DNA from 2 places in the Schinkia azotoformans genome. Region 2 is predicted to be linked to the other one. Evidence: riboswitches for the same ligand, from Rfam matches in the RefSeq annotation. Region 2 holds a riboswitch; the other holds the start of a gene.
What was found. A riboswitch is a leader RNA that binds a small molecule or an ion and turns the genes downstream of it on or off. The one in region 2 is predicted to bind cobalamin.
Positions count from the first base shown of each region.

Region 1: it holds a riboswitch for cobalamin, as region 2 does, so the genes downstream of both, P9E47_RS14670 (energy-coupling factor ABC transporter permease) here and P9E47_RS18565 (DUF4430 domain-containing protein) in region 2, are expected to answer to the same signal.

Region 1 is NZ_JARSMD010000024.1:46,225-62,979, reverse strand. Features, by position in the region: gene P9E47_RS14735 (dipeptidase) at 509-1,711, shown strand; gene P9E47_RS14730 (SDR family NAD(P)-dependent oxidoreductase) at 1,738-2,496, shown strand; gene P9E47_RS14725 (hypothetical protein) at 2,519-2,884, shown strand; gene P9E47_RS14720 (TRAP transporter substrate-binding protein) at 2,898-3,953, shown strand; gene P9E47_RS14715 (TRAP transporter small permease) at 4,056-4,622, shown strand; gene P9E47_RS14710 (TRAP transporter large permease) at 4,609-5,898, shown strand; gene P9E47_RS14705 (acyl-CoA dehydrogenase family protein) at 6,137-7,261, shown strand; gene P9E47_RS14700 (XylR N-terminal domain-containing protein) at 7,585-9,504, shown strand; gene P9E47_RS14695 (Rieske 2Fe-2S domain-containing protein) at 9,689-10,978, shown strand; gene P9E47_RS14690 (amidase) at 11,219-12,628, shown strand; gene P9E47_RS14685 (VOC family protein) at 12,625-13,011, shown strand; gene P9E47_RS14680 (catechol 2,3-dioxygenase) at 13,071-13,985, shown strand; gene P9E47_RS14675 (2Fe-2S iron-sulfur cluster-binding protein) at 14,006-14,314, shown strand; cobalamin riboswitch at 14,801-14,986, shown strand; gene P9E47_RS14670 (energy-coupling factor ABC transporter permease) at 15,116-15,865, shown strand; gene P9E47_RS14665 (energy-coupling factor ABC transporter substrate-binding protein) at 15,855-16,133, shown strand; gene cbiQ (cobalt ECF transporter T component CbiQ) at 16,130-16,755, shown strand, end outside.
Region 2 is NZ_JARSMD010000029.1:80,024-96,778, reverse strand. Features, by position in the region: gene P9E47_RS18580 (ABC transporter ATP-binding protein) at 1-575, opposite strand, end outside; gene P9E47_RS18575 (energy-coupling factor transporter transmembrane component T) at 557-1,441, opposite strand; gene P9E47_RS18570 (DUF4430 domain-containing protein) at 1,434-2,246, opposite strand; gene P9E47_RS18565 (DUF4430 domain-containing protein) at 2,330-6,271, opposite strand; cobalamin riboswitch at 6,405-6,591, opposite strand; gene P9E47_RS18560 (cation diffusion facilitator family transporter) at 6,732-7,610, shown strand; gene P9E47_RS18555 (NRDE family protein) at 7,611-8,369, opposite strand; gene P9E47_RS18550 (DsbA family oxidoreductase) at 8,614-9,315, shown strand; gene P9E47_RS18545 (hypothetical protein) at 9,376-10,092, opposite strand; gene P9E47_RS18540 (SpoVR family protein) at 10,216-11,637, opposite strand; gene P9E47_RS18535 (GerAB/ArcD/ProY family transporter) at 11,794-12,888, opposite strand; gene P9E47_RS18530 (Ger(x)C family spore germination protein) at 12,902-14,116, opposite strand; gene P9E47_RS18525 (spore germination protein) at 14,113-15,771, opposite strand; gene P9E47_RS18520 (DUF5370 family protein) at 16,101-16,316, opposite strand; gene P9E47_RS18515 (YhdB family protein) at 16,495-16,734, shown strand.

The DNA.
Region 1 (16,755 bases), on a different contig from region 2:
CAAATAAGGTTTAAATAACTTATTATTCGATAGAAATGGGACCTAGGCAGAGGAAATAGAAAAAAATAAGAGAACTCACTAATTTTTACAGTTAAGTATTTATTTGGCGATACTTTTATAAATTAATGATTCAACATAGGATGCCAATGTAAGGGTTAGATAATGTCTTTTATTATCTAACCCTTTTTGCCATTCCCTCATCCTAAACAATATACTAATGGTATTAATTCAACCAGAAAAATTAGACAGAATGTGCAGTGGTAAGAATATTCAGAATATTATACCATATGAAATATCGGCAGTATTCGAAGAGGATCCTATTTCGTGTGAACGGCTGTCGTCATGATAGGAATACTTATCTAGTGAAAAGGAGGGCTTCACGGCCAAGAGAAATTTTAAGATTCATTGGTTACATTTTCGATAGGGGATACCATTTCGAACTTCGTTTCATGGAAACGATTTCATTGAGTTGGTAGGAAATTATTTTTCACAAAGTGTGGGGATGATTATGACAGTAAAACAATATGATGGCTATCGCTCCTTTCAATATCTAACACCAGGCAAACACTATAGATCGTATCCTCTCCCTCAATCGGACAGGTATAGGAATACCTATGAAATCAAGCTTTCTGAAACAGAGGAACGAATTTTTGATACAATTCAAAAATATTACCCGATTGTTTCTTTAAGGGACCATGGATTTATTGTACCAAAAAATCCGGATGATATTATCCCTTATTGCCGTCAGCTTCATACAGAGTTTGATTATGAGGGCTTAGCTCGTTCCGGCATTGATGTCATTTTCGAAAATTTTATGGATGGAATTTCCATTATTTCGTCGCTAAATGGGTTAAAGTGGAACGATGTAATCATGACTTTAGGTATACGTTTTTGTGACATTGCCAAGCAAGACACTGTCTATCTAGCAAAAACATTCAAGGATATACAGGAAGCGAAGATAACGAATCGGGTAGCAATTTTACCATCATTAGAAGCTGCTAGTATTCTAGAAAATGAAGTTGATCGGGTGGATGTTCTTTATGGTTTAGGAGTTCGCTGTATGGGGATTACCTATAATGCTGCCAATACGTTAGGATCTGGGTTAACAGAAAAGTTCGACGGTGGATTAACTAAGTTTGGTAGAAAAGTAGTCGAACGAATGAATGTACTGGGAATGGTCATCGATATTTCACATTGTGGGGATCAAACAAGCCTAGACATCATTGAGGCAAGTAAAACACCAGTTATGATTACACATGCCGGTGCAAGAAAGGTGTGGGATTCTCCAAGGATGAAGCCTGATGAAGTCCTGCTCGCATGTGCGGAAAGAGGCGGTATAATCGGAGTTTGTGCTGCACCGAATACAACTCTATCATCTAAAAATCCAAATGATCATACCATAGAATCTGTCATGGAGCATCTTGAATATCTCATAGATTTGGTTGGCATTGACCATGTAGGATTAGGGCCGGATACCTTCTTCGGGGATCATGTAGCCTTACAGCATGCATTTGATGATATGTTATCGCTTCATGAGTCGCATGGAAATCAAGACTACGAAACTCCTTCCTTTGTTGAAGGCCTGGAGAACCCGACAGAGGCGATGAGTAATATGATTAAATGGATGATCAAGAAAAACTATAAGATTCAAGAGATTGAAAAGATTGTTGGCGGAAATGCGCTCAGAATTCTTCAGTATATCTTGTCATAAATAGTAGTGAAAGGCGGGGCAGATTTATGGATCATTTGGAAGGCTATGAAAGAGTAGCAGTTGTGACTGGAGCTGCTCAAGGCTTAGGTTTAGCGATTGCAAAAAGCCTATTAGAAAAAGGGAAAAAAGTCGTTTTTATAGATGTCAATCAAGAATTATTGCAAGAACTAGAACAGTCTTTCCAATCTAATTATAAAGAGCGGGCTATGTTTTTGCAGATGGATGTTTCGAATATCTGTCAAATACGTGAATCCATTAACACTATTATTACACAATGGAAGCGGATTGATATTTTAGTCAACAATGCCGGAATACGTGAAGAAACATCAATAGAGGATATCGAAGAACAGGAATGGGACCGCATTATTGATGTGAATTTAAAGAGCACATTTTTCTTTTCACAATCCGTAATTGATGTGATGAAAAAGCAAAAATGGGGTCGCATTATTAATATGTCTTCCTTTGGAGGACAAGTTGGTCCCCTTACATCCGGTGCCCATTACTGTGCATCAAAGGCAGGGCAGCTTGCCTTGACAAAGGTGTTTGCCCGTAGTTTATCGAAGGATGGAATTACTGTGAACGCCGTTGCACCTGCGGCGATCCGTACACCGGAGATGGATCGAATTGAGCCTGGAAAACTAGCAAAAATGGTTGAAGGGATTCCTATTGGTCGAGTGGGGGAAGATCTGGAAGTAGCCGAGCTTGTCCTATACTTAGCTTCTGAGTCAGCAGGGTATATCACTGGATCAACATTTGATATTAATGGCGGATTATTAATGAGATAAAAACAAAAAGGAGGAAAAAGACATGGCAGGAATTAAACACGGAGCACCACAAGTCCCATCACCACTAAGGGTGATGATTTATTTCGAATCAACGGGGTGGTTTAATACGACCGGTGAGGAGAAAACAAATGAGATTTTACCCACATTAAACGAGGTAATCGCTTCATGGAAAGAAAATGGTTCTGAGTTACTAGGAACATTTGACCGTGATATTTTAACAGCCGGTCCAGCGGGAAATACAGGATGGCATGCTTGTTTCCTTTATAATATTCCTGATTTACAAACCGTTGCGGATATGACACATTCATTTCGTGAAACGGGATTAGATAAGTATTTCCGCTTGGAAGCAGTCATAGGCAGACCGTTTTTCTTACTTGAAAAAAATTAAAGGAGAGTCGTATATGAGAAAAGGGATATTATTCAGTTTAATTGCTTTAATGATGTTGTTTATGGCAGCCTGCAGCAGCACTTCATCTGGGAACCAATCAAGTGGAAACGAATCGAGCGGAGAAAAATCAGCTGATGTAATTGAACTAAACTATGCTTTCTTTGCTCCTGCCGGGACTTTTCCTGCTGTTCAGATGGAAAAGTGGGCAGAAGAGCTTGAAAAAAGAACGAATAATAAAGTAAAAGTGAATACATTCCCAGGAGGTACATTATTAACAGCTGAAAATATGTACGATGGGGTAGCAAATGGACTTGCCGATATTGGTTTATCATCTACTACATATGAACCAGGCAGATTTCCATTATTGGCGGTTTCTGATATGCCGTCAGGATATCCAAATGCAAAAGTAGCAAGTAAAGTCATTGCTGATTTAGTAAATGAATATACGCCAGAGGCCTTTAAAGATTTTAAAATTATTACAACATTTGCCTCTGAGCCAGCTTATATCCAATCACAACAACCGATTGAAAGCTTAGAAGATTTAAAAGGAAAACAATTACGCATCTCAGGTGCCACAACGGATTTATTTAAAGAACTAGGCGCTGCACCGGTAGGTATGTCTCAAAGTGAAGTAGCAGAAGCCTTGCAAACAGGAATTGTTAATGGCTATGTATCTTCTCGCGAAGTGTTAAAAGATATGAAATATGCTGAAATGGTGAAATATATAACAGACTATCCACTAACAGTAAATACATTCGTCGCGGTTATGAATAAAAGTAAATGGGATTCACTTCCAGAGGATGTGAAGACAGTTATTGATGAATTGAACACGGAAATGACTGATTTTACTGGCGATTATTTAGATAACTATGTAGGCGAAGTATTAAAATGGAGTGAAGATGAACATAGTATCAAAACAGTTCCACTAAAAGACAATGAAAACTGGACTGAAATTGGTAATAAATTACAACTAAATGCAGTGAAAAAAGCTGAAGAGGCTGGATTGCCTGGACAAGAATACCAAAATCGCTTGAAGGAACTTGTTGAAAAATATAGTCAAGAACAATAGAAACAAAAAAATGATTACTCCCTATGACGTTTTCATTGGGGGGTAATCATTTTATACGCTATGAACAGTATCATAAATGGATATTTCGAGGTGGGATATACGATGAATGAAGTGACAGAGTTAACAACAGGTAAAGAGTCAATAAGTCTAAATATAGAAAAAAATGCAGCGGGAATAAACATGTTTGAAAAATTTACCATCAAGGTTAGTAAGTTTTTTGCTTGGATTTCTGGAAGCGCTGTTATAGTGATGATGCTGCTTATTGTAATCAATGGGATTAAACGGATTTTTTCAACTCCAATATTAGGAACAACTGAAATCGTCGGTTGGCTGGCTGCCATTTCGGTTTCTTTTGCACTAGGGTTTACGCAAATTCATCGTGGTCACGTAGACATTGATTTACTTGTGTCGAAATTCCCAAAAGGTTTGCAAAAGGTGCTAAGAATCATTGTTGCTTTTCTTTCTCTTGGATTCTTTGGTATTGTGGGCTGGCAGCTATTCCAATATGCCTTTTCATTATCAGCCAATCGTAACGTTTCACAAACCCTAGGGGTTATCTATTATCCGTTCGTCATTCTATCTGCTCTTGGATTTTTTGTATTCGTGCTAGTTCTTCTGAAAGACCTTATTTCTGAAATCAAAGGGGGAGAATCCAATGGATCCAACTAGTATCGGATTAATTGGTATCATTGCTTTATTAGTCGCTATTTTTCTACGTATGCCCGTCAGTTTCGCAATGTTTATAACCGGATTTGTCGGATTATTCCTGTTTATGGGGAAAGCAGCGGCTTTCAATGTTCTAAGCGCTGATATCTGGGGCCAATTTGCGAGTTACACTTTGGCAATCATTCCATTATATGTATTTATGGGGGAAATCATTTTTCGTTCTGGTATCACACAAAATTTATTTGATGCTGCTTATAAATGGCTTGGGCAGTTTAAAGGCGGTATGGCAAGTACGACTATTTTAGCAAGTGCGGGATTCTCCTCCATTTGCGGCTCCAATACGGCGACTGCAGCAACAATGGGAACCATCGCCCTGCCGGAATTAAAAAAATATAAGTATGATCAGGCAATCAGTGCTGGCGCTGTAGCAACAGGCGGAACACTAGGGATCTTAATCCCGCCAAGTACAGTGTTAATTGTTATAGCTATTCAAACACAGCAATCTGTGAAAGATCTATTTGCAGCTGTTCTTTTGCCAGGAATTTTGCTTACAATCTTAATGATATTAACTATTATTTTTCTTTGTCAGAAAAACCCTAATTTGGGGCCAGCAGGGCCCAAATTCCCTTTAAGTGAAAAATTAAAGTCCCTAACAGGAGTTATTCCCGTATTTGTATTATTTGCTTTTGTTATCGGTGGATTGTTTTATGGGTTATTTACACCAACTGAATCAGGGGCATTCGGGGCATTTGGTGCTCTGATCATAACCATTGCTATGAGGAAGTTCACATGGAAACGCCTTGTAGATGCTTTAGATAGTACCATTCGTTCAACCGCTATGGTGTTATTTTTAGTAGTTGGTGCGGTTGTTTTTGGGCGTTTTATTACGGCAACAAGACTTCCGTTTGCAGTCGCGGAGTTCGTTAGCAATTTGGCGGTGCCATCTGTCATTATTCTTATTGCTATCTTATTTGTTTATGTTATTGGCGGTGCGATTATGGATGCATTAGGCTTCTTAATCCTGTCTATTCCGATCTTCTTCCCTGCTGTCATCATGCTCGGATATGATCCAGTCTGGTTTTCTATTATTCTATGTATTGTGACGAGCCTTGGTGCGATTACACCTCCAGTTGGAGTCAATGCCTTTATTGTTCAAGGGATATCAAGGGAAATACCCATGACAACGGTCTTTAAAGGAACTGGTTACTTTATCGTCACTTATAGTATTTTAATTGCAATACTCATCTTATTCCCACAAATCGTTACATTTTTAATCTAAAGTTTTAGTAGAAAAGGATAATCTATCAAAGTGTCTGGGATCCGCCAAAAATCTATGGAGTAAACATCTACTCGATTACTAGATTTCGTTCGGCGGGACTAGACTATTTTTTTGTTTTGAGATAATCGTACGAACCATACTGAATTTTCCATCATGTTTAAACCTAATGAGTTATAGTTGGAATTTTTAGAATAATTTAATATATTCGTAGAGATGAAAATATAGGGAGGAAAGATACATGACTATTAAGATGCAAAGTAAGACCATGCTCAACAATGTGTTGACTGAAATCCGTGCTCGCCGGGACGAATTTGAAGCAAAACGCCATGTGCCTCGGGACATGATTACGAAGTTAAAACAATTAGGCGTCTATCGCGCTCATACACCACGCTGCTTCGGTGGGGATGGCTCCTCACCTTCGGAATTCCTTAAGCTAATTGAGGCAATCTCCGAGGCTGACGGCTCGACCGGATGGGTGGCAAGCTTTGGCTCTGCTTCGAACTATCTAGCAGCCCTTCCACGTGAAACACTTGCACGCGTTTATGCAAATGGACCAGACGTAGCCTTTGCGGGAGGACTATTTCCAGTCCAACCTGCAGAAAAGGTTGAAGGCGGGTGGAAAGTGAACGGTCGTTGGAAATTTGCTAGTGGTTGCATGGGTGCTGACATACTTGGTGTCGGTATTGGTTTCGGGGATGGAGGTAAGCCGCTCACAGCTGTACTTATGCCTGATGATTTGGAAATCGTTGAGAACTGGGAAGTCATCGGGATGCAAGGAACAGGTAGCCATGATTTACTTGTGAAAGACACCTTTGTTGCCGACGAATGGACTTTCGTCCGCGGTGGGAAGCCTTCCATTGAGGAGCCGATTTATCGGTACCCATCTATCGCTTATGCAGCACAAGTACTAGCGGTAGTCAATCTTGGCATAGCTCGTGCTTCGCTTGATGAAATTACTCAGATGGCAGGGGGTTCTACTATCACTGGTGCACCTAAGATGGCTGATCGTGCTTACATGCGAATCGGTTTGGCAAAGGCAGAAGCAAAACTCAGGTCGGCGCGCGCTTTCTTCTACGAGGCCACCGATTCCGCTTGGGAATCAATCCAAAAGGGGGACATTGTCTCCGCTGAGCAAACAAGTATGTTGCGCCTAGCAGCCGCACATGTTGCTCGTGAAGGTGCAAGCGTTGTGCAGTCAGCTTACATGCTCGCAGGTACCTTAGCAATCTACGACGGGCACCCACTGGAGCGCAACCTCCGGGATGCGATGGTCGTAACTCAGCACGCTTTCATAAACGAAAGTATGTACGATGGAGCGGGCTCAGTTTTCCTTGGCTTACCACCGTTTCGTGGCTACATCTAAGCCTATTAATCGTCACTGAACGAACTGAAATTGCCGTTAAAACACATTGTTCCATAGGTTTTATCCTATGGAACATCGTGTAAGTCAATTATCTTTTCTGGATACCCCCTGATAAAAACTCCCTATAAACTAGACTCCGAAATAAAACAAGGGTTTTAAATTAATTGTAATTTTACAAATATTATAAAAATTGTAGCAGTTATTCTGATCATAAAGTATAATTTAATTGCAATAACGTGTCTTCATGGCTACTTTTTAAACATTTTTAATTACTATATTGAATTAATATGGTGTCAATCAAAACCTAAAGGAGGTAAAGTAATTTGACATCTACTGTAAAAAATGCATTAACGAATATTTTTTCCTTTTTCAATAATGGAGGAGATCATTATTTTCAAAAAAAGAGGATGGTTATTTCAAGCACGGATGCATGGGGAGTCCTACGGAAGGATCTCATCGATACACTGGGTATTCAGCGCGCAAAAAGGTTCCTCATCCGCTACGGGTGGAATTGTGGAAAAAATGAAGCAAGGATGCTAAAGGATATGGTAGATTGGGAAAGTGACTTGGATTGGCTTTTGGCAGGTTCGCAAATGCACCAAATTGGCGGACGTGTCTTTTCTTATCCAGAGCATTTTAAGGTTGATATGGAGAAAGGAATTTTTGATGTTTCTGGGTACTGGATTGATTCGTATGAAGCCAAACAGCATTTACATCATTATTCCTTATATCACGAACCCATCTGTTATTTTCTTATCGGCTATGGAGGGGGTTATACAAGTGAATGTCTTGGAAAAAAGATCATTTTTAAGGAAACACAATGTGTAGGAAAAGGTGATAAACAATGTTGTTATGTCGCAAAAACCCTAGAAGAATGGGGATCCGAAATTGATGATGAATTAATTAACTATGAGGAACAAGACATTGCAGATGAACTGGATATTGTATACCGCCGTGTCGAGAGACAAAGTGAAATTCTACATGTTGGTGCGTCTGTAACTAAGAATCTGACATCTGCCCTACTTCAAGGTAAAGGGATGGACGATTTCGCGAAAATTCTAGCAAATGACTTGAATCTTCCGGTTTTGATCCAAAACCAATATTTCGATTACATAGCCCATTACGTGGATGAAAGCAGGCCGGATGTACAGCAGTATAATCGGGGGGAAATCAAAGATTTTATTGAAAAACAATTTTCGAAACATGTCTTGACTCAAACCGAGCCATTAGAAATAAAGCCTAATCAAAATTTACTTATCTCTCCTATTATTATTCAAAATGATGTGTACGGCTATATTTCTATCTATCGGGAAGGAGCCCCATTCGGGGAGGCTGAGACAGACTTCCTAGAAAGGGCTGCAAGTGTTTGTGCTGTTAAAATGTTAAATGAACGGACTGCGATTCAAACCGAAGTGAAAATGAAGGGCGATTTACTAGAGGAACTCTTTAAAGGTAAAACAGATCCGGCCAGCATCATCAAGCGATTCTGCTATTTTGGATACAATATTAATCAACAACAATATGTATTAACAGTTGAATTCTCCAATCAGAATCCATTCTCAAGCTTTGAGAGCAACGCTAAAGACCTCAAAAGTGCGCCAAAACAATTAATGAACTTTTTTACAAGAGAAGAAACACATTATCATACTACATTTGTTAGACTTGAAAAGTTTAATAAAGCAACAATCCTTATTCCAAAAGAATACCTTCAGAAGAAAAAAACGAGTATAAAGCAATTTGCTCAGCATTGTTATGACCTGGTTCAATCTAGTCATGGTTCGGGTCCAATCTATATAGGGGTAAGTAAACTATGTACAGATGTAGGACAGTATAGTAAACGATATAAAGAAGCTAATAAAGCCATTGAAATAGCGAAGGCGAAAAATCGATTAATTAATGAATCTAGTAGCGGTGTCGTACATGCGGAAGAGTTAGGACATATCATGATATTGCTGGATGCACGGAAACCAGAGGAGTTATTGGATTACGCTCATGAGTTTCTTTCAGATCTAAAAGCATATGACGAAAAGAGCTCTACAGAACTCCTCAGAACTCTTTTCTATTATATTGAAAATCAATGCAATCTTCATAAAACAGCAAGAGAAATGAATGTTTCTATTAGTGGAATGAGATACCGGATCCAGCGTATCGAAGAATTAATGAATGTTGATTTATCGAAGGCAACGTCAACATTTGAAATTCAAATCGCCCTACAAACGTATATGGTCTTTAATCTATTGTAACCAATGATATTCATGATTTTTTGGGGAAAATCAGACTTTATTTCATTTACTGTATGGTTAGGTTGTAAATAAATCAAATTTTCCAACCTAATCATAGATAGTATGTGATAGAACAATTTAATAGAATATATACATAAATATAAATATTCAGAATAAATAAATTAATTTCCGAGGAGGAATTTAAATGCTATCAAAAGAAGATAATCATTTATTAACACGTACAGGCCCAGGAACTCCAATGGGGGACTTGTTTCGCTTATATTGGATACCGGCACTAAAATCAGATGAATTAAAAAGTGATGGAAAACCACAGAAAATCAAGTTGCTAAGTGAAGATCTAATCGCTTTCCGTGATACGGAAGGGAAAGTCGGCTTGATGGAGGAAGCTTGTCCACACCGTGGAACATCTATGTATTATGGTATTAATGAAGGTTGTGGCCTACGCTGTATGTATCATGGCTGGAAGTTCAATACAAATGGTGACTGTACGGAAATTCCGTCAGAAGAAGGGGATCCGAAGTTCAGACAGAAAATTAAGATCAAAAGTTATCCGGTGAAAGAGGTTAAGGGAATGATCTGGACATACATGGGACCAGAGGAGAAAATGCCGGAATTTCCTGAGTTTTATTGGATGGGATTGCCTGATGACTACGTGATGTCAGAGCGGGTTTGGCAGGAGTGTAACTATGCTCAGGTAATGGAAAATGACCTAGATTATGTACATGCTGCGTTTCTTCACAAAGCAAATGGAAAACAGGAAGTAGGGGAAGGAATTTTAAGTTCAGATTTAGGAATTTCCCCGGATCATCCTCTTGTTAGAAACCCACCGGTTAAACAGGATGTAGAGGATACCAATTATGGAAAGCGCTGTATTGGAGTTGGCATCGGTAGTGAGACAGAACATGCCTTCTTTGAAATTCACTACATCTTTCCGTTTTACACATTCCCGCCTCGCCTTGATGGTGATGATGGGATGTGGCATGCTTTCATTCCAAGGGATGACTACAGTACATGGACTTGGGATGTCCAATTTTCTCACAACCGTCCAATTGATGTACAGGCCAATCATGAACGTCGCGGTATAAAGGTGGATGAGCATTTTAGAAAACAAATCAATTTTGAAAGTGATTATGGTCAAGACCGTGAGTTGCAAAAAACAGAAAAAGGAAACTTCACGGGAATTCGTGGAATTGCTATTCAGGATCATGCGGCAACAGAAACGATGGGACCGATTGTAGATCGCTCCAAGGAACATTTAGGCACAAGTGATTTGCCAATTATTCATATGCGTCGCTTATTACTTCAGCAGGTAAAGGCGATACAGGAAGGAAAAGAAGAAAACTTCAAACTAGATTCCAACTCGCTTAAAACACTGTACAGCGCTGGAATTTATGACAGCAACAAAAAGTCCTGGCAGGAAGCCTTTCCGATGAAGCCCCAGTTTAAAAAGGATGGGCAAGAAGTGAATTCTTAACGAGATAAAAGAAAGGTATCAGGCACCACACCGTCATATCTAGTATTACCACAACATAAATTGGTACTAGAGAAGATAAAATGTGGCTGCCTATTGCCTTTTATAGATTTATAGAGAAAGCAGGGGAATACATGACATTAGAAGAATATTTATCCACCATTTTAGGCGATGATGAAATAAAATTAGCAACACTAGAGCCAGCTTTTACTTTTAATCTAGAATGTTATGAGGAAACAAGTCATGAATGAACTTCTTTTTGAAACAATTGAAAATGCGGGGAATGCAATAAAAAATAAACAAATTTCTCCAATTGAACTAACGCAGATGACCTTAACCCAGATTCGTGAGCATGAACCAACCGTCAATGCTTTTATTACTGTAATGGAAGAAGTGGCACTGGCCCATGCGAGGCAATTGGAAGCAGAGCTGATGCATAATCAGGTAAGGGGACCGTTACACGGAATTCCGATTGCAGTCAAGGACATTTTACAAACAGCAGGTGTCAAAACGACTGGTGGATCGAAAATTTTTGAGGGCTGGGTCCCAGATGAAGATGCGGTAGCTGTTCAAAAACTAAGAGAAGCCGGAGCGATTATTATCGGTAAGGCCAACCTGCATGAGTTTGCCATGGGGGCAACGACGGAAAATCCCCATTATGGCAGTACCAAAAACCCATGGAATGAAAAAAGAATACCAGGAGGATCAAGTGGCGGCTCTGCAGTAGCTACTGCAACTGGAATGGCCTTTGGTGCAGTCGGTACAGATACGGCAGGATCCATGAGATTGCCAGCTGCAATGTGCGGTACAGTCGGGTTCAAGCCAACCTATGGAGTTGTCAGTAGACGGGGTTGTCTTCCGTTTAGCTGGTCATTGGATCATGTAGGTCCGATGACAAGAACGGTACGGGATGCAGCCATCATGCTGGAGGTGATGAAAGGATATGATCAAAAGGATCAGGCATCTGTAAAAAGAAATGTTCCAGTCTTATATGATTCGTTACCTGACTTAAAGGGAATAAAGCTGGGCTTCTATGAGCCTTATATGTTCGCGGGAATTGATGCTGATGTGAGACGGGTTATTGACGAAGCTTTCCGTCAACTTGAAGTGCTTGGAGCAGAAATTGTTCCTATTGATTTACCAGGGATTAACGAAGCACTCAACGCTTTAAAAGCAATCGCTCAATCTGAGGTTCTATCCGTTCACGAACCGTTATTGAAAAAATTTGGACATCTCTATGGAGATGACTTGAAGTATCGCTTTGAATTTGGCAGCGATATGTCCGCAACCGACTACATTCGGTCTCAACGTAGAAGAGACCAATTTGTCAGGGAAACAATCAAACAAATGAATGGGATTGACGCTTTAGTAGGCCCAACAAATGTCCAACCGCCTTTTGAAATTGGTACGATGGTTCCAGAAATGGCCATCAGTAATATGTTTACACTGGGCAAAACACCATTGGCAAATATCCTAGGCTTTCCTTCATTATCTGTTGCCTGTGGTTTTACTTTAGAAAATCTTCCAGTCGGATTGCAGCTCATTGGGAAACCCTTCACTGATCAAAGAGTCCTTCAAATCGGTGACTGCTACGAAAAATCAATGCCATGGGTCAAAGCATTAAGGAAGCACATGGAGGGGCGAACAATATGATACAGAAAATGGAGCATGTAGCCATTATGGTTCGCGATATGGACCAATCGATTCGGTTTTATTCGGACATCCTTGGCTTTAAAGTTCGTCTGCATGGCAGTAAACGCGATCGGGTAATGGCATTTTTATATCTAGAATCACAGTCAGATATGGAGATTGAGCTTATCCAAGAAAAAACGGAAGCTACCGAGTACAGTGAAACAGGAATTGTGAACCATCTTGCTTTTACAGTTGAAAACATTGATGAAACTATTTACTTTTTAAGAGAAAAAGGGATTGTCTTTTCTTCTGATGAAGTGAAGCCTACATTGGAAGGCGGTCGCATGATTTTTTTTCATGGACCTAACCAGGAGTTACTACAATTAGTAGAAAAAGTGAAATAAGGCGATCTGTATTTTTATAGTAAAAGCCAGTATTTAAGATTTATATTAGGGGGATAAAAATGGCAAGAGTTATGCGTTTAGGCCGTGTGGAATTAAATGTATTAGACCTGGAAAAATCAGTAGAATACTATACAAAGGTTATTGGACTAGAAGAAACTGGACGTATGGAAAACAGTGTTTACTTTAAAGCATGGGATGAATATGACCATCATAGTTTGATTTTAACTAAATCTAACAAGGCAGGTTTAGCCCATATGGCGTTTAAAGTAGAGACTCTTGATGATCTTGCCTATTATGAAAGAAAAATAGAACAATTTGGCTGTACGACTACTCGTATTTCCAGTCATACAAGATTAGCAGAAGGGGAAGCCGTTCATTTTATTTTACCAACTGGTCATCATTGTGAACTTTATCATGAAATCGGTTTTCTAGGAACGTCCGTTGGATCACTAAACCCTCATCCTTGGGTCTTAGATTCAAAAGGAATTGCACCACATCGTATTGATCATTGTTTACTTACGGGTGACGATCTTAAAACTGTTACGAGATTTTTTATAGAGGCTCTTAATTTTAGACAAAGTGAAAAAATTACGACAGTAGATGGGGAGGAGTTATTAGGCAGTTTCTTGTTTACTACCAATAAAGCGCATGATTTAGCGTTTGTTAAAGGACCTGATGCAAAGTTACATCATGCTGCCTTCGCAGTTGATTCTCTTCATGATGTATTTAAAGCGGCAGATCTTTTATCAATGTATGAAGTACCATTTGATGTAACACCAACCCGCCATGGAATAACACGAGGACAAACGATTTACTTCTTTGATCCGTCAGGGAACCGTAATGAAGCGTTTGCTGGAGGTTATATGTCCTATCCGGATATGCCGACCATTACATGGACGGAAGATAAAATTGGGCAAGGTATTTTCTATCATAGACGAGAACTTTCAGAATCCTTTATGAAGGCATTAACATAATAGAATTAGGGGGAGGAATCATGTATAAAGTATCATTAAAGGCAAGAAGCCAAGAATATGAATATCAATGTGGTCCGGACCAAACACCTTTAAAAGCGGCTAGAAACAACTTCATTCCTTTTCCGACAGGCTGTCAACGAGGCGGCTGCGGGATGTGTAAAGTAAAAGTATTGGATGGAGAATATGAGCACGACTTAGTACGCTCACATGAATATCTTCCCGATGAAGAACTCAACAATCGCTTTGCCCTAGCCTGCTGCATGACACCGAAAAGCAATTTAGAAATCATAACAATAGAAGATTATGAGAAGCAGAATAATCGTATCTAGAGTATTTTGAAAATCTTTATATATAATTAAATATTATTCTAAACAGTGCAACCACTTTTTTAAAAGGTGGTTTTTTTCATTTTTCGTGGCCGATCAAAATTTAGAGGTTATAAACCTCATTGTTATTTCTATTCCGGTTCTTCTTTTAATACATCATTTACCTCCCACTATTTTTGACTTTCATTTATTTTACTTAATAAAGTGAAGATGATAGAAGTAAAAGTTCCCACCGGAAGGTATCGTTTGAATGAACCTTGTCTAGTTTGAATAATGAAAACCAAGATATTAATAGTACACCGTATAAGATCACTTTTCTTATCATTTTCGTTTCATCCTTTTAATCATTTTATGTACAGTACGGAATCAATTTCTATAGGGATAAAATTCCTTATATTACCTTTAAATATGCATCATATTTTAAAATAGAGTTGTCATTTACAAAAAAATGGTGTTTAATAAAAGACATGGTAATTAAATTAAAAATTAAATAATGAATGCAATTTAAGTGCTCAAAGATTCTTTTGAGTTAAAAGGGAAATCGGTGGAAATCCGATGCAGCCCCCGCTACTGTAAGTATGGATGAAATTGTCATATACCACTGGAATAATCCGGGAAGGGACAAGAGTAAGGTGAAGTACAAGCCAGGAGACCTGCTTTAATTGTTGAATTCTAATTCTTCGGAGGGAAGGATGTGGTTTCTAGCGGTACGTCAGATTTTTTGATCGTCTGTTATATTAATTTTGGAACCTTATCTCTTTATCGGGATAAGGTTTTTTTGGTTTTAAAGACAAGGAGGAAATAATGAAAAAACTATTTTTTATTGGTCTATTTTTTGTTTACTTTGCCTTGAATTCACCAAATGATGCTTCTGCGATGCATATTATGGAAGGTTTTTTGCCTTTAGGTTGGACATTATTTTGGTGGGGGTTGTTTATTCCATTTTTTGTATGGGGCCTTATTCAAATAAAAAGGGTTACGAATGAAAATCCACATTTAAAACTCATGCTTGGAATGGCCGGGGCGTTTGTATTTGTTCTTTCAGCTTTAAAAATACCGTCTGTAACGGGAAGTAGTTCTCATCCGACGGGAGTGGGTCTTGGCTCCGTTCTTTTTGGTCCCCAAGTAATGACAGTATTAGGAACGCTAGTTTTATTTTTTCAAGCTTTACTGCTTGCTCATGGCGGTCTTACGACATTGGGAGCTAATACTTTTTCTATGGCTGTTGTTGGACCGTTTGTTGGGTATTATTCATACAAACTATTAATAAAACTTGGAAACAAACAATCTATTGCCATCTTTTCGGCTGCATTTCTATCCAATATTACGACCTATTTGTTTACATCCTTTCAATTAGCGTTGGCATTTCCAACTGGAGGGATAGCAGCCGCGTTTATTAAATTTATTTCAATTTTTGCCGTTACTCAACTGCCTCTAGCCATAGTTGAAGGCTTATTAACGGTATTAGTGTGGAATTGGCTCGTAGCCTATAATTCGAAAGATATTCTATTTTTACAGAATTTAAAGAGTGGGGTGGCTAGTAGTGAAAAATAAATGGTTAATCATTTTAGCGATCATAATCACGTTCAGCCCGTTGCTATTTTTAGGTAATGCTGAGTTTTTAGGGGCAGATAGCATTGCAGAAGAACAAATCCAAGTGCTGGCTCCTCATTATGTTCCGTGGTTTTCATCAATATTTGAACCGAAGAGTGGTGAGGTTGAAAGTCTATTATTTGCCTTACAGGCTGCACTTGGCGCCGGATTCATAGGTTATGTCATTGGACTCTTTAAAGGCAGGAAGGAAAGTAGTGCCAAGCAATGAATATCCAGATTGATACGCTCAGCTATAATAGTAGATTTCGAAAGGTGCCCCCCATTTATAAAATCATTTTTACAATATTACTTTGTGTGATGGTCTTTTTATCACATATTCCTGTTCAAATAACAATTTTTCTCGGGGTATTTGTTTTTCTATGTTGCTATGAAAAAATTCCTGTTGGCGTGCTATTGAAATGGATAGCAGTGCCAAGTTTATTTTTATTTGCAAGTATGCCTGCTATTATTCTTCAGGCATCAAATCTAAACGAGATGAACAGTGATATATGGTTATCAATCATTAAAATTGATAACTGGCAGATTTATATATCTGAAAGTGGATTGGGGCTTGCAAAGGCAATCATTTTTAGGTCACTTAGTCTATTGATTTGCGTATTTGCGCTTGTAATGACAACACCGTTTAACGAAATTTTGCATGCTTTACACAAAATGCGCACCCCACAAGTGTTGCTAGATATCCTTGTGGGCATGTACCGGTTTATCTTTATATTTTTACGTTATGCTGGGGAACTTTATATGGTGTTTCAATCACGCGGAGGAAACGTAACGTGGGAACGAACATTTCATAGTGTAGGACTGGTTATCGTCCAATTATTTGTTAAGACCTT
Region 2 (16,755 bases):
TTAAACTCCTGATTGATGCGATGAATCATTTGCAAAAATTCCCGCGCAGCAATTGGATCAAGCTGAGCTGTTGGTTCATCTAAGAGCAAAACCCGTGGCTGTAAAAGCAAGACTGAAGCTAAATTTACAAGCTGCTTTTGTCCGCCAGAGAGCTCATGAATGGATAGGTTCAACCAAGCTTCAATGCCAAAAAACGAAGCCATTTCTGCCACTTTTTTTCGAATATCAAAGGTTGAATAACCAAAGTTCTCTAATGAAAAAGCAAGCTCATGCCAAACTGTACTAGTCACAATTTGATTTTCCGGGTCTTGAAAAACAATCCCGATTTCTTTTGCGGTAATAACGGATGGAATGGAGTCCATTTCTTTTTGATCAAAATAAATACTGCCAGATCTCGTTCCAATAGGGGCAATCTCTTTTTTCATTTGCCTTAGAAGGGTAGTCTTTCCACATCCCGTTGGACCGCAAAGTAACACCATTTCACCTTCTTCAACTAGTAGGGATATATCTTTTAATAATCGCTTATCCTCACCCGCATACGTAAAGGAAAAGTTTCTTATTTCGATAAGCGCCATTTACAGTACTCTCTCCCTTCAATAAAATGAGGTGTGAATAAAAACAATAGAACTAAAACAAATAAATTATTTTCACGATTTGAAAGGGGCAGTGCTTCTAGCTGTGGGTAGATTTCCAGTTTCCCATAGCCTGATATTCCTTGGATAATGAAAATAACCATAAGCAGACTGAACCAAATAAGAAAAAAAACATCCTGCTTATAGAAACGATATACATTAAATGAACTTCGTTTTCCTAGTCCATATCCTCGCGCCTTCATCGAATCAGCTGTTTGCAACGCTTCTTCCATTGACCATGTCATCAATATAAACAGGATGCTCATTCCAGCTTTCGCCCTTTGTTTAATTGTGCCTGACTTTATACTGATTCCTCTAGTTTTTTGGACATTTGCAATTTCTATTAATCTTCGTTTTAATAATGGCACGAAACGAAATGCCATCATAATTAAAAGCGCTGTTTTCGGTGCAAAGGATGAAAATAAATAAATAAATTTATCCTCTGTAATGATGAAATTAAAAGATAAAAAAGTAATTATAATCGTAACGATCGATAACATCATTAAAAAGCCAAACATCATACTTTCTAAAGTGATGGGCTGATCAAATAAGTAAAATAAAATAGTAGCCCCGCGGTGTGAAAACAAAGGATTTATGAGTAAGATGACAACACCAATAAAAATATAAAATTTAGCACCTTTTCGTATTTCTTTTCCACGATTATGGAAAAAATTTAATAGGATTACAGATACTAAGGCTGCAAGTAAAAAATAAGGGTGTATAAACAGCATGCTGATTAAAAATAATCCAATGTAATATAAAAAACATATAGCTGGGTGTAGACTATTAAACCCAAAGGAATTATTCATTCACAGTAGCCCCTAAATCTTTTCCAAGGTCTAGCGTATAAGCCCATTCAATTTTATCTCCGGGTTTTACTTCAGTAGTCCCTGCACCTTTTTTCATAAAAGCGCCATTAACACTGTACATCCATCCACTTTTCGGCCCTTTATCAAATTCATATAGATTCTGAATACCTTCGATGTAGGCTGTTGCACTGGTGCCTCTATATTCCATTTGGATTCGATTTTGTTTTGTCACTTTTTTCAGTACGTCCAGGACTGTATCACCCTCATTAATCGAAACCTTCGTTGCTTTCAAAATGACCCCTGTTTCAGCATCAGCTCTAATTGCAATGGTCGCCTCAGTTATTGGCGTATTTGGTTTTGATTCCTGCTCAACCTTTTGACTAGTGGTTGGCACATTGCTTGGATTGTTCGTTGCTACTTGTTTTGTCTGTTCTTTTTCTTGTGGTTTATCAGCCGTTTCATTTGCTTGTTTTGGTGTATCATTTTTAGGATTAGTCACAGCTTCCTGTTGTTTTTTTACTTGTGGTTCACTTTGTTGCTTTGTTACTACAGCTTCTTTCGTATCTGTTGGTTTTTGCGGCTCTTCCTTACCTGCAGCTTCATCCGTTGGTGAAGCTGCTTTTTCAGTTGTTGAATTCTGACTATTGTCTGTTTTACCCTCTACCTGGAGAAGATCTTCCTTAGATAGTTCCTGCTCGGTATTTTCACTATTGCTATTAGACTGACTGGCATTGTTTGCTCCACAGCCTACAAGAAACGCCGTTATTATTAACATCATAGCTAGTAATCTAATAATTTGCTTCATCCAAAAACCCCTCCATTTAAATAGCTAAAGGAGAACGAAAATACCGTTCTCCATTACCTATTTTATGACTCTTGATTCTGCCATCAATTAGCTTTTTCACTTAAGCGGACGGCAATCACTGCACCCATTTCTCGCGTTACATAATTTTTCGGTTTAAATTGACCACCTTCATAGCCCTTCATAAGATTATGATCGTAAAGGGCTTGAATTGCAGCCTGATTATATGGACTCAAACTTGCGATATCGTTATAGACCGCTGTCTTCGGTTCATTCTCGTTTGCCATTAAATCAAACGCTCGGGCAAGGATAACCGCAACCTGCTCTCTTGTAATTGGATCGTTCGGACTAAAAGTCGTATCGGATGTACCTCTCACGATTCCAAGCTCATTCGCCTTCATAACAACATTGTAATACCATTGTCCAGGCAAAACATCCTTAAATACAATGTTACTTTGTTCGGAAACTTCCCCTTCCAATAAATGAACTAGGATCGCTGTAAATTGTGCTCTTGTTAAATTTTGTTTTGGCGCAAAACGAAGTGGACTTTTCTCTACACCAACCATAACCCCTTTATCAAATACATCATAAATAGATTGATGGGCATAATCTGAGATTTGATCAACGTCAGCAAAATCAGGAATACTAGTTGCGACTTCCTTCTCAATCTCTTGATTTGCAAATTGATAAATGGACGGTAAGTTTTTACTATAATGATCTAGTGCCATCAAAGCTAACAATGCCTGCTCTGACGCAATTTGGTTTGACTTTTCATTCTTCAGATTTGCAAAGCCACCATCTTTTGACTGATATGAAAGTAAATTTTCGACTACATTACCGTTCGCTTTTGTAAATGATGGCCCTTGTGGATCGATACTAGCAGAAGCTAAGGCAATAATGACTTGTGAGGCACTTTCACTATTTTCTTTCCCATCTGCAATAAAGCCCCCACTAGCCTGTTGAACACTGCTTAACCAATTGACAGCTTTATCAATAGCAGTTTTTACTTCTGGCCGGATGTCTTTGTAGTTTACTAAACTGCTAATAGCCATCGCTGTAATGTCAACATCTGAAGCATCACCATTTACTAATGAAAATCCGCCATCTTTGTTTTGGTTTGTTAAAATATTAGCCAAGACTTTTTCTCGATTCCATTTCGCAGTGCTTGGAACTTGATAATTTCCACTATCTAAGGCAATCAGTGCGAAAATCAAACCATTCGTTCCTTGCATTGTCATTCGTTCATTGTTGTAGATTTTTTCGATTAAATCATAACCGCCAATATTCGTTGGGTCACCCCCAAGCGCTTTAACTGTTAACACATAGCGTTCGTAATCAGTGATTTTACGGAAATATCCGTTTGCTTCTTTTATCACCTTACTAATCTCATTTAATACAGCTTGGTTATCAGCTTTTCCAAGACGCGCCATACCAAAGTCTTCCCATTCAGACTGGGTTTTATCAGTTTGAAGGTGTTGAACTAGTTTTTCCAACTCAACCGTCATATCTAACTTATTTTGCTGTTTATTAGCAATTACTGCAAATTTCGTAAAGTGGTCTACTTGACCAGTTATCGTTCCAGTCTTGGCATCAATAACAGTCGGAATTGGAATCCATTGATTTTTCGCTTCGTCAAACCATGCCATTACAAGATGGTCTAAATCATCATCTTCAATTGGGATATTGATAGAAATATAGACTGGCTTCTCAAATTTCGTACCCTTTGGCAAAAATTGATAAACAGAAGACTTAAGATTTCCTTCTATATTTGTAGTAGAAGGAGCTAATTCTTCTATTTTGATTGTTTTTTGCTCTTTTAGTGCGTCTTTTGGAATGACGATTTTTGCTTCATCAACCTTAGGACTAGCAATTACTGTTTCTTCAGTTGGTACGACCGTCCTTTCGATCTTAACAGCATTTGCGTTAAGGGCCTCTTTTAATTTTTGTGCTTCTATAGATGACATTTTTTGTTCTTTATTTAAAACTGCATTTTGTTTTTGTGAATCTGATTTTATTTTTTCAAAAGATTCAAAGACTGCAACAGTAACTCCATCCGGCTTAGCAGTTGCTGCGCTGCCCCCCATAGCCGCTTTTTCTTTCGCCGCATCCTTATCCTCTGTTACATAAACCCATTCAAGTTGGTCTCCATTGCTTAATTTGTATGATCCAGCACCACCACTTGGAAAATAACCATTAACCGAATACTTCCAACCACTTGTTGGACCATGGTCAAATTCGGCTAATCCGTCAATTGCGATTACATATCCTGATGATCCAGAGCCACTTGTTTCAACCCTACCTCCCAGTTCATCCACTAAAGCACTTAATGCAGTTGCACCTTCATTAACTTCCAATGTTTTTGAAGATAGAATAGTTGATTCATGAGTTCTAACTGAAATTGTAATCGATTGTTTCTTATTTTCTCCGGGAGTAGTAGAGCCACCTTGATTATTATCGTTTCCACCTGTTTCATCTATAACTAATGGTGGTAAATTCGATAAGTCATAAATCGAGCCTTTTCCTTCTAAAAATCGCTCATATGAAACAAGCGCAAGTAAACTCTGACCCGTAGGAACTAACTCTGAGTTTCTGTCTTTGAGATTTAAGAAGCCGCCATCTTTATTTTGAAATGATAGTAAGGCATCGAATATATCTTTATTTTCATTTATAAACCCTGCTTCTTCAGGATTTATACCAAGTGTAGATAAGGCGATAATGACCTGTGCGATACTCTGACTATTTTCTTCTCCCTTAATTGACAAAAACCCACCGCTAGGTTGCTGTGAATGTCTTAGCCAAGCCATTGCTTTATCAATGGCGAGTTTTACTTTTGGTTGATCTTGATACTTAACTAAGCTGCTTAGGGTCATTGCTGTCATATCTACGTCAGATGTAGAATTGTCTAATGACCAACCACCACTGCTTAATTGATTATCTAAAATGTATTGAATTAATTTTTCTCTTGTCCATTTTGCAGTTTCTGGAATACTATAGTTCTTGCTATCAAGTGCAAGTAATCCATAAACTACCCCATTCAACCCTTGCATAGTTAAATTGCCATGGTTATAGATTTTTTCTATTAAATTAATTTCATTAAAATTCGATGGGTCTTTGTCTACAATAATTAAGCCAATGACAGACTTTTCAAGGTCCGTGACCTTAGTAAAATTACCGCTATTTGCTCCGACACTCTTTTCAAGACTAGCAATATATGCTTTAGGAATCACTTTTCCTATTTGTCTTAAAGCAAGTGCTCCCTCAAATGTCGGAGGCTCGTCATTGTTTTGAATCCATTGGACCGCTTTTTCTACAGGAGTTCCTTCAGGAAATTGCTCATCTGGTTTTTCAGGCGTAGTCCCTCCATCTGGTGGATTATTGCTTATTGGTATCCCTGCAATTGTGTATTTACCGCCAGGTAGTATTTCATCTGACTCCTCTGCCCAAGACTTATATATGAAGGTCAGAGCATCACCCGCTTTTGGTTTATAAGCTCCTGCTCCTACCGATGCTTCCTCACCGTTAACATAAAAAGCCCAATAAAAGGTTCCTTTAGCGGCAAGACCATTAATTGAAGTGAGCATTGGACCCCAGTCTGTTTCCTCTATCTCTATTGTTTCAGATTCTTGTAGCAATGATAAGGCAGTTGATTCAGATGTCAACCCTACTATTTTTATTGTTTCCTCGGTTGTAAATGTTTTTGAATCGTCTTCCCATGATATATACCTATATGAAAGAGTATCATCAACTTTTGGTATATATGTGCCTGCTCCTTCTGATGCCTCTTCACCATTAACGTAAAAAGCCCAATAGTATGTACCTTCAGCGGCAAGCCCATTAATTGAAGTAATCATTGGGCCCCAGTCTGTTTCATCAATTTCAACTTTTTCTGCCGCATCAATGAGCGTTAAAGCCGTTATCTTGTCAACTGTATCTTGTATCGTTTCTGCAGAAACTCCAACATTAACCCCAGCCAACAACTGCGCCATCAACACAACTATCAAAACTGTCATTCTCAAAAACTTCTTCATGCTTCTCCTCCTGTCTTTTTATCCAACAAAAAACCACCTCGCCCTAATTGGGAAGGTGGTTGCTGGTAACAAAAATATAATCAAAAACACATTTTTATTCGCTCACTACACCTCCCTATTCCTCGTAGGGGTATTGGGTGTTCTCGATTAGGTAGGTCTCCTGACTCATGCCTCAAACGAATCTCATAGCCTTCCCATTTCTTAACAGTGGCTTTACTAGAATGTGAGATTCTTAGCATTTACAGTGGCGGGACCGTATCGGATTTTCACCGAACTTCCCTATTAAGCAACTAATTTGCGCCTAATCAAAACTTTTTTAATTATTAAAAATCATATTACACCTATTTATGCGAATTGTCTATCATTCAATCGACAACTTTTGTCTGAATTTTTAATTCGGCTAGACCATTACTATCAAAAAATGTACTATTATTAATGAATGCATACTGGAGGGTTCATTATGGAGCAGCTAAGCCAACAAAGATATGACGACTTAAAATTAGGAGAACGCGGCGCATATATTAGTATTTTCGCTTATATTATTTTAGCTGTATTGAAGTTGTTCATAGGATTTATGACAAACTCAGAAGCCTTGAAAGCAGACGGATTTAATAATAGTACCGATATCATCTCCTCCGTCGCTGTTTTAATCGGATTAAAAATATCTCAAAAACCAGCAGACAAAGACCATCTATATGGACATTGGAAATCCGAGAATGTTGCCTCCATGGTTGCTTCCTTTATTATGATGGCAGTCGGTCTTCAAGTATTATTTGCTGCCATTACATCTGCCTTTGGGGGAAAGGAAGAACCCCCGGATATCATCTCTGCTTGGACTGGAATTTTCTGTGCTGCCATTATGTTTATCGTTTATTTTTACAATAGGAAGTTGGCAAAGAAAATCAATAGTCAAGCGGTTATGGCTGCCGCGAAGGATAATTTATCAGATGCCTGGGTGAGTATTGGTGCAGCTGTTGGTATTATCGGCTCTCAATTTAACCTTCCTTGGTTGGACCCAGTTGCAGCTATCGTTGTTGGTTTCCTTATTTGTAAAACGGCTTGGGATATTTTCTGTACGGCATCCCATAGCTTAACAGATGGCTTTGACGAAAAGCTGATTGAAGACTATAAAGACACGATTGTACATGTTTTAGGCGTAAAGGATGTAAAGGAGATTAGAGCAAGGAATTACGGTAATAATACCGTTGTTGATATTGTCATCCTAGTAGACTCTAATCTGCCGCTAAAAAAAGCCCATGATATTTCTACAGCAGTAGAAAACATTTTAATGGTGGAACATGATGTATTTAATGTGCATGTTCATGTGGAGCCGATTTGATTAGCTTATTTCGATAATAAATTGCTGGTCTTTACTATCCGCTCCGTTATAAACACGTTCGTTAAAAATAATTTCATCATCATTCATGAATAAAACTGTTGAGCTTCTTGTGCCATAGCCTTCGCTTTTAATAAAAATGGATGATAGCAACCGCTCCAATTCGATGGTTACACCTGTTTTAGGCAGTCTGTCGTCTGGAGCAACATCATTATTTTGGAGAATTTTGAAAAGTGATTCAATCATTGCATCATCTTTTTGAGTCAAAATGTTGAATAGGCTTTCTTTACCATGTACAACCTTGGGCCATTCAGTATTAAGCAGATGATTGCTGACACCATGAATGCCTGGCTCTATTTTCATGGATTTTTTTGTAATGTTTGAAAAGTAGTAAAGCTCATCAGGGCTCCCAACTAACAGATTATAGCCAGGATACAATTCGGAGTTTTCCTCCATTACCTTCATATAATTTTCTGGCATCTTACTACTTTTTAAATAGTTTAATATAAGCTCTCCACGTGAAAGTTTTCCGTCGGTAACCTCTTTAGGATCACGATAGTTCGTAACGGCTGCAAATCGGCCGTTTTTTGTTACCCCCATCCATGTTCCCATTTTTTCTAAATCCCGGCCTGCCAATATTTCAGGATGATCCTCCCAAAAATGAGCAGGTGCCGTCTTTCTTCTGTAAAATTCATCGCGATTGGCTGCAACAATCAACTTGTATGTTGGATGGACATTATAGGCGAATAAAATTAAACACATGATTTAACACAACCTTCATATTTACTTTGTCAATTTTATCATTTTGAACGATCAATCACTAATTAATTGTTCTTCTTAAGTTCTTTATAATTTACTTATTTAGTGTCGTAGATAGCAAGTGTATTGAAAATAATGAGCTGAAAAATAGACTAGGTGAAGTTGCTATCGATATACTAAAAAGAAAAGGAGGTTTTCATGAATGTTAATTGAAATGTGGACCGATTTTGCTTGACCATTTTGCTACATTGGTAAAAAGCGTCTGGAGGACGCTCTTCAGAAGATCGATCATCCTGTTAAGGTAGAATACCGTAGTTTTGAGCTAGACCCTACGATGGAACGTGAAGTTGACCAAAATATGTATGAAAAACTGGCTGAAAAGTATGGAATGAGCTTAGAACAAGCAAAATCAAATTGCCGAAATATCGAACGAATGGCGGCAGAGATTGGCTTGGACTATCAATTCGATACACTCATTTTAACAAATACATTTGATGCACACCGACTCACAATGCTTGCTAAATCGCATGGATTAATGCAGGATATGACAGAACGAATTTTGCGTGCTTATTTTTCAGAATCAAAGCATATTGGTGACCATGCCACTTTAACTGAGTTAGCGGTGGAAGTTGGGTTAAATCATGATGAAGTTGCAGCAATGCTTGCTAGTGATGATAGGAGCGATGAAGTTCGGGCTGATCAACAAGAAGCTGTCACGCTTGGAATTAGAAGCGTTCCGTTCTTCCTAATCAATAGAAAATATTCGCTGACAGGGGCCCAACCGACAGATGTATTCGTGCAAGCCCTTCAACAGGTCTATTCGCAGGATGGACCATATAAGATAGATGCAAGTGAAGATTCGAATGTTAACACGGATAAAGCTGTAGCTACCGGTTCGGATGAAAGCTTGGTATGCGACGAAAACGGTTGTGAAATACCGAAGAAATAGCTTACCGATTTTCCGGGCTTCAACCTGTTGGTGAAGCCCGTTTCCAAATTATCATACAAACTAATCCTCTTCTACATCGGCACTTTTCCTCCGCTTAATTGCCATAAATACCGTTACAAAAACAATTAGCCCAACAGCAAGTAATACCAACGTAACAACATTCAAAACATTTAACACTTTAGCCTGCAAGTATATTTCATTATTTTGTCCAGGCAAAAGATCCCACTCAAAAGTTTTGATATCATCAGTTTCCCCATCAATCACCCTACTGGCATTATGCCCCTCTACATCAAAAGGAAGTGTCAATAATATCCGCAAATCCATTTTATCTAAAAACATCTGAAACAAAGCATTATTACCTTTAGCAAAACTCATTAAATCAACATTAGTTTCTATAGTATAAATATTAAAAAAGAAGCCTTTGTCAACAGTAAAATTTAAATGATCCTTCGAAGAATTAACGGATGATATGTATGTAATTAACTCTCCGCCAATCCCTTCAGAGATTTTATTAACATGCTTTTTCGCTTCAACACCAAAATATCCGTTATCTTTAAAATTGGAAACTATGAATCCATCCTTTTGAGCAATTTCTCTAAATTTCTCAAGGGGATTGTTTTTATCATTAAAAGTGGATAATAAATCGGAATCGATCGCTAACCGATAATTTAATTCACCGCTGCCATCTTTATTTACTGTGACATGAAATACACCACTCACACACCCCGTTAGGAAAAAGAGTATGATGACACCTACTACTATTAGCTTGATCCTCATTTTTCATCACCTTCTACTTATTCACTTTTTGCCCTAATAAACCATATTCAAGCTGTTTCAAAAAATAATCCTTCCTTTAAAATAAAGGAGCTACTGAACACCCAGCAGCTCCCCCAAAAAACACTATATATACTTCCGATGCATTGCCTTTCCATCATAGGTAAATAATGCACCTTTACTCTCAACAATCGTTTCCATATGGACAGGGCGTCCCCATAGCTGATAAATGTACGGCATTACTTTTTCCAGATATTTAATATCAAGTTCAATTCCTTCGTACCAATGCTTCAGATACAATTCCCCGTTTTTTAAATAATCACCGTCATTTACGGTAATATACGGAAACCCGCCATTTACACGCATATTTACTAGTTGATCACGGACGCTCTCCCATTCTTTATCAATAATTTTATAGTCTTTCCCTTGTTTTTGGAACAAATACATATCCTCACGGTAAACTAAGTCTTTTGTTAGATAGTTACGAATAAACGAAATATCCGATTCGACTTCTCGAACCTCGAATAATTTTTCACGTCCTGAACCAGATTCCACACCGAGCTTTTTCATTTCATCTGTCGGGTTATTGTAACGCTCCTCAATGTCTTCGAATATTTTCAAACCGAGGTAATACGGATTAATTGATGTCCTGGAAGGCTGAACAACACCTGCATTCAGTTTCGCAAATTCAATTGCTTCATCCGAAGTAAGTTCCAATTCCCGGATAATGCGGGCATGCCAGTAGGATGCCCAGCCTTCGTTCATGATTTTCGTTTCCAACTGTGGCCAGAAATACAACATTTCCTCACGCATCATCGTTAAAATATCCCTTTGCCATTCATCTAGTTCGCGGCTATATTCTTGAATAAATAAGAGGATATCTTTTTCAGGCTGCGGTGGAAATCTTTTTCTTTTCTTTTTGGGCTGATCTTTTTTTACATTCCGATCATCCATCCGCCACAAATCATCATATGGTGTGACATTGGTCTGTTCATCCTCTTCTTCATCAACAAATATATCCTCAATCGACCAAGAAAGCTGTGGTCTTAATATTGAAGGATCAATATGCTCTTGAATCGCAAGCACCGCATCTAAAAATTTCTCAACCTCAAGCTTCCCATGATCATGTTCATATTTCTTAATTCGATCAGCTGTTGCCGCCATGCTTTCAACCATATCCCGCTTCGTATTACTAAAGCGAACATTGTTTTTGAAAAAATCACAATGTGCTAAAACATGAGCAACGATTAATTTATTTTGAATTAAACTGTTAGTATTGAGCAAAAAAGCATAACATGGGTTGGAGTTAATAACGAGTTCATATATTTTACTTAATCCTAAGTCATAATGAAGCTTCATTTTATGAAATTGCTTTCCGAAGCTCCAATGCGAAAATCGTGTTGGCATACCGTAAGAACCGAATGTATATATAATATCGGCAGGACATATTTCATAACGCATTGGATAAAAGTCTAGACCAAAGCCTTTCGCAATTTCGGTAATTTCCTCTATAGCATATTGTAATGCTTGATGTTCATTTCTCGCCATTTTCATCTCCCCTTTTAGTCAAGCTGTTTTACTCTGTATGTTCAAAAAACTTGAAAACAACTTCTCTTTATGTAAATTTATGTGTTATACCTAGTTTTAATGAAAAAGATTAGCAAGAAAAAAACAGGTGTAATAAAAACTCACCTGCGATTAGCATTATTCATTCTTTAATTTATCCTTTAAAGCAAAACCAACAAGCCAAATAAATAGCGGCACACAAATTGCAATAGATAGGGAAATGCCGATCCATTCGTGTTCAATAAATCGCATTGCCCGTGCATGGTCAAAAACGATCCAATAGCCGAATCCACCAAACAAAAGCCCGACCGGGATTATTAGCGGACGATAGCTTTTAAGTCCAAAGACTTTTTGTAGGGAAATCGAAGCACAATATAGACTCATCATACTTTGTGTTAAAAGTGATACTGCGAAAAATGCAACCATAATCATTTCATATCGATGTATGTAAACTCCAATTTGTGCACTTCTCGCCATCTGCATACAAGAAACAATATATTCTCCGGCCACACGTGCTGACAGTACACCCGTTTCAACAATTGGCCACATTAATATAAATCCTGCTCCATATAAAACACCGGCCAGATTTGACCGTTTCCATACCTTGATTTGCTTAACATTTGGCAAGATCAGCGCAATCATCATAAACACCATTGTCCAGTCAGCAAATAAATGGCGCCCCGCCCATGCTGTATTTACTACACCTGATTCGAAAATTGGCAAAAGCTCGCGTATATCAAACTTCGCTATCGATCCAAGCAGCAATAATATATTTAAGCTTAGGACTGAAAAAACACCAACTAGTGCCATTCTTGCAATGACCTCTATGCCAAAATATATTGCATAACACCCGACTACCATCGCAACAATAATAAATACCATTGTATGTGCATCAGGCAAAAAGTAGTCTTTTAAATGGTAGACAAATGTTGCCATAATGGGTCCCATTGAACAAAGAAAATAAATAAAAAAGATAATCGCCAACAACTTTCCAAACCAAGCTCCAATCATCTTTTTACCTTGTTCAATTAGGTCTCCCTTTGGCATCCGCTGTATAACCAAAACAACGAAAACTATAAAAGCGGCAGCGACCATATTCGCAATAATGGTTGAAAGCCAAATATCCCGCCCAACTTCACGTGCCATACTTCCCTGTGTTAGACCAATCGCTTTTGCATAAACCATGTTAATGATTAATCCCATTAACATTCCATTTGTAATTTGAACTCTCATCGCTCATCCCTCATCATTTTCCGGAACGGGTTGGACTGTATAATAAAACTCCACCTTTTACCTTTGCGTCGACATTTACTGTAAACTCCACATCTGAAAAAGTTGAATTCCATGACTTTTTAATGGTTTTCCACTCACTGGGAAACTTATTATTAAATCTTTGACCCAATTCTAGAAAATCCGATTTATACTCTTTTTGAGCTTTTGTTAGTAATTTTTCGATATTCCCCTTAACGGTTCTCTCTAGTTCTTTTTCTATCGTTCTTACATCTTCCTCATCTTCAATGGTAAAAGGACAACCTGCTTCGACAACATTCACAAATGCTTTAAAATTAACAGTAAAAGAAGGCTTCCCATTTTTATACGCTGGAGTCACATCGAATCTATCATGAACAATTTCCGCTGTTAGTACATCCTCTGGATTTTTCGGACATGATAGTACAACTATTTGCGATCTTACCTTTTCAATAAATAATACAGCTGCTTTAGAATCATCCCTGTCCAAAATACCAACAAGTTTGTCTCCCTTAAATACACCGGCTCCTTCTAACTCAACTTGTTTATAGGCCCCTGCTTGACCTACTTTTTTATTAGAAACCCCGCGTTCAATCAAACGAACTCTTGCAATAACCGGCTGGGTTGTTTCACTTAAGTAGGCCGATTGGACGTCAAGTAATTCCGTCCTTGGGGATGCCCCTGAAATATCTGTGTAACGATAAAGCTTGTCAAGTGCTTCCCCGGGAATAACCTCCAACCCAGTCACAGTAGAAATTACGTCTTTTGCCTTATTCGGTGTTATGGCTACCCAAGTCCGCATACGCAGCTCGGGATTTCTTGTAAAAAAATCAATAACATCCTTAATTCCTTCCCTTGCTACATCTTCATTTATTACGATGATATAGTTATGGGCCCAAAACACCCTCCGTGTTGAAAATGATGCCAAATGCCGAATTGCTTCAAATAATGTTTCACCTTGGGAAGATGCGGACCAAATTGGATCACCTGTACCACCAGAAGGTGCTCCCGTTTGTCCCCTTGAATCTGCAGGGCGGGCAACTTCTATCGTTACTTCATACCCTTTATCTTCAGAATTTCCCTCTGTAGGGTTCTCAATTTTATCAATGCCTACGGCCATAACTATTGCCAAATCATTAATTTCTCTTTTCCCACTGCAACCTGAAAGGATAATGATCAGAATAACAAATGATAAGTAGATCGGCTTTGTCATTCATTTTTCTCTCCTTTCAGTTTTTTTGGTTTTCTAAAGCCTTTCTTAGATTCTTGAACGTCTTTATCAGCCTTATCAGCCTTATCATCCGTTTTTTCGTTCTTTTTACCTGGTTGAATTTCCGGTGGCTGCGGTATTTGGTTCTCTTTTACCCGGTCTTCCTGCCCTTCAGCTAGTTCAGGTTGACTTATCATTTTCCACCATGGGAAACGGATGAGTGCATCTTTTTGATCTGATGGTTTAAAGGGCGTGGCAGGTGCTAAATAAGGTTCACCAAAGGAACGAATGGAAATGGCATGGATGGCCAGTAGGGAAAAGCAAGCAGCAAATCCTAACAACCCCATCGTTCCTGACGCAATTAGCAGTGGAAATCGGATAAGCCGAATGGAAAAGGATGCCGCATAGTTTGGAATTGCAAATGAGGCAATACCAGTCAACGCTACAACAATGACCATAAAAGGTGACACTAGTCCTGCTTGAACAGCAGCCTGTCCTATAATTAATGATCCAACGATACTTACAGCCTGCCCAACTGGCTTAGGCATTCGTAAACCAGCTTCGCGCATGAGTTCGAAAGCCGTTTCCATAATAAGGGCCTCTAACAATACTGGATATGGTACAATCTCACGACCAGAAGCAATTGTTAACGCCAACGAAGTAGGAATCATCTCTTGATGGAAGCTTGCCAACATAACATAGAACGATGGCAAAGTTAGGCTTATCAGAAAAGCAATGTAGCGAACTATTCTATAAAAAGTAGCTGTATAGTATCTGGAATAATAATCATCACTTGCCTGTAAGAATTGCCAAAAGTAGGTCGGTGCAACCAACACAAATGGTGAATTATCAACAAAGATGGCAACTCTGCCCTCAAGAATAGATGCTGCTACCTTATCAGGTCGTTCTGTGCTTTGAATCGTTGGGAATGGTGAGAGCGGTGCGTCCTCAATCAATTCTTCTATATAGCCACTTTCTAAAACTGAATCAATTTTTATCTTTTGCAGTCTGCTCCTTATCTCTTTTAATACTTCCTCTTTTACAGTACCTTTCAAATAAGCGATATTTATATCTGTTTTAGTTTTTGTTCCGATTTTCATTGCCTCTATTCTGAATAACGGGTCACGTATACGGCGACGAACTAAAGCCGTATTCGAACGGACGTTTTCAGTAAACCCATCACGTGGTCCTCTAACAACCTGTTCTGCGACAGGTTCATCTACGGAGCGCGTATTCCAACCTCTTGTTGAAACAGTAAAAGCTTCTTTACTACCATTTATAAAAAAAACGGTATTACCGCTTAAGATTTCATCAATAGCCTCTTCTAGCTTTGTTAAAGGCTTTGTTGAAGGATGTAGAATCAAATTTTCAATCATTTTTTTTGTAATATCATCTTTAATAGGACCAACTTCACTATTTACAATTAATTCTGAGGTTTTGAAAAACATCACTTCTATAACGTTTTGAATTTCTTGTGTATTGACAAGACCATCCGTATAAAAACAGACCATCCGAATATCAGTATGTGCATGAAAAATGAATTCCCTTTTTGCGAGATCGACACTGTCTTCTAGAATGTCTTTAATAATCTTTACATTCTCATCTATATTTTCTGCAAATTGTTGCTGGAGTTTTTCTTTAATTGAATTGTTGTCCATATAAGTACCCCTTCACACGGCATGCCTATTATTTTCTTTCCTTTTCGACAAGGTTTTATTCAATTTTTGGTTAAATCTAGTACGGGACGGAAAAAATAGTGAGTGAAATTCCGAATAATTTTTTTATGAAAGGGCGTTATTAGTGTGGATTTGTATCATTCTTGGATATATGTAAATGTTTTAAATACAACCCCGTTTTTGTGGACAGTGGTAATTGCAGTATTTACCTTTAATTTTTTAGGCCCTTTGCTAATTTGGTTTGTGATGAATAGTAAAAGTATTCCAATATTAAATACGTTCACTCAGAAAAAAGAAAAAGAGCCTACTGGTTAACAGGTGGACTCTGGTTCTTCATCTTTAGTTGGCATACCTAAATATTCTTCAATTTTGTTCTCAATTTGCTCTTGGGTTGGTTCTATGCCTGCAAATGGGAATGTCAATTCTCTAACGAACTGTCCTTTTTTAGTTACATGTATTGCCACTGTTTTGGCAATTTGGCTATATTCAACATGAAAAACGTAGCCTTCTCGTTCAATCGCACCCATGAAATTACCACCTTTATTGATTCATTGTCCTGTCGATTATTTTAACCATAATGAATTATTTATATTTCTTATTTGATTAGTTTTGTATTCCCATGTCAACATTTACTGAAATCGTCGGAGTGTAAAACTTTTTTTTTATCATAAACTATATTCAATTCTTCGAAAGGGGAATGTGAATATGAGTGCTGTGGATTATGACAAAGCATTGTTTTATATGAATAGGGGAGAATGGGATAATTTACTGATATTAATGGTGCGTACAAAGGATGATTTTTTATCAAAAAAGATTGAACAATTCCTCCATGCCTGTAATTTCAGTCGAGATTATTCAGTCATCGAGAATAAAGCGTATCATCTTCTTACGTATGTGGACCATGCCTTATCATCTGTTCCGTCTTCCGCTTCCGTTTATGGCTAATTGTTAGTATGATTAAATAAA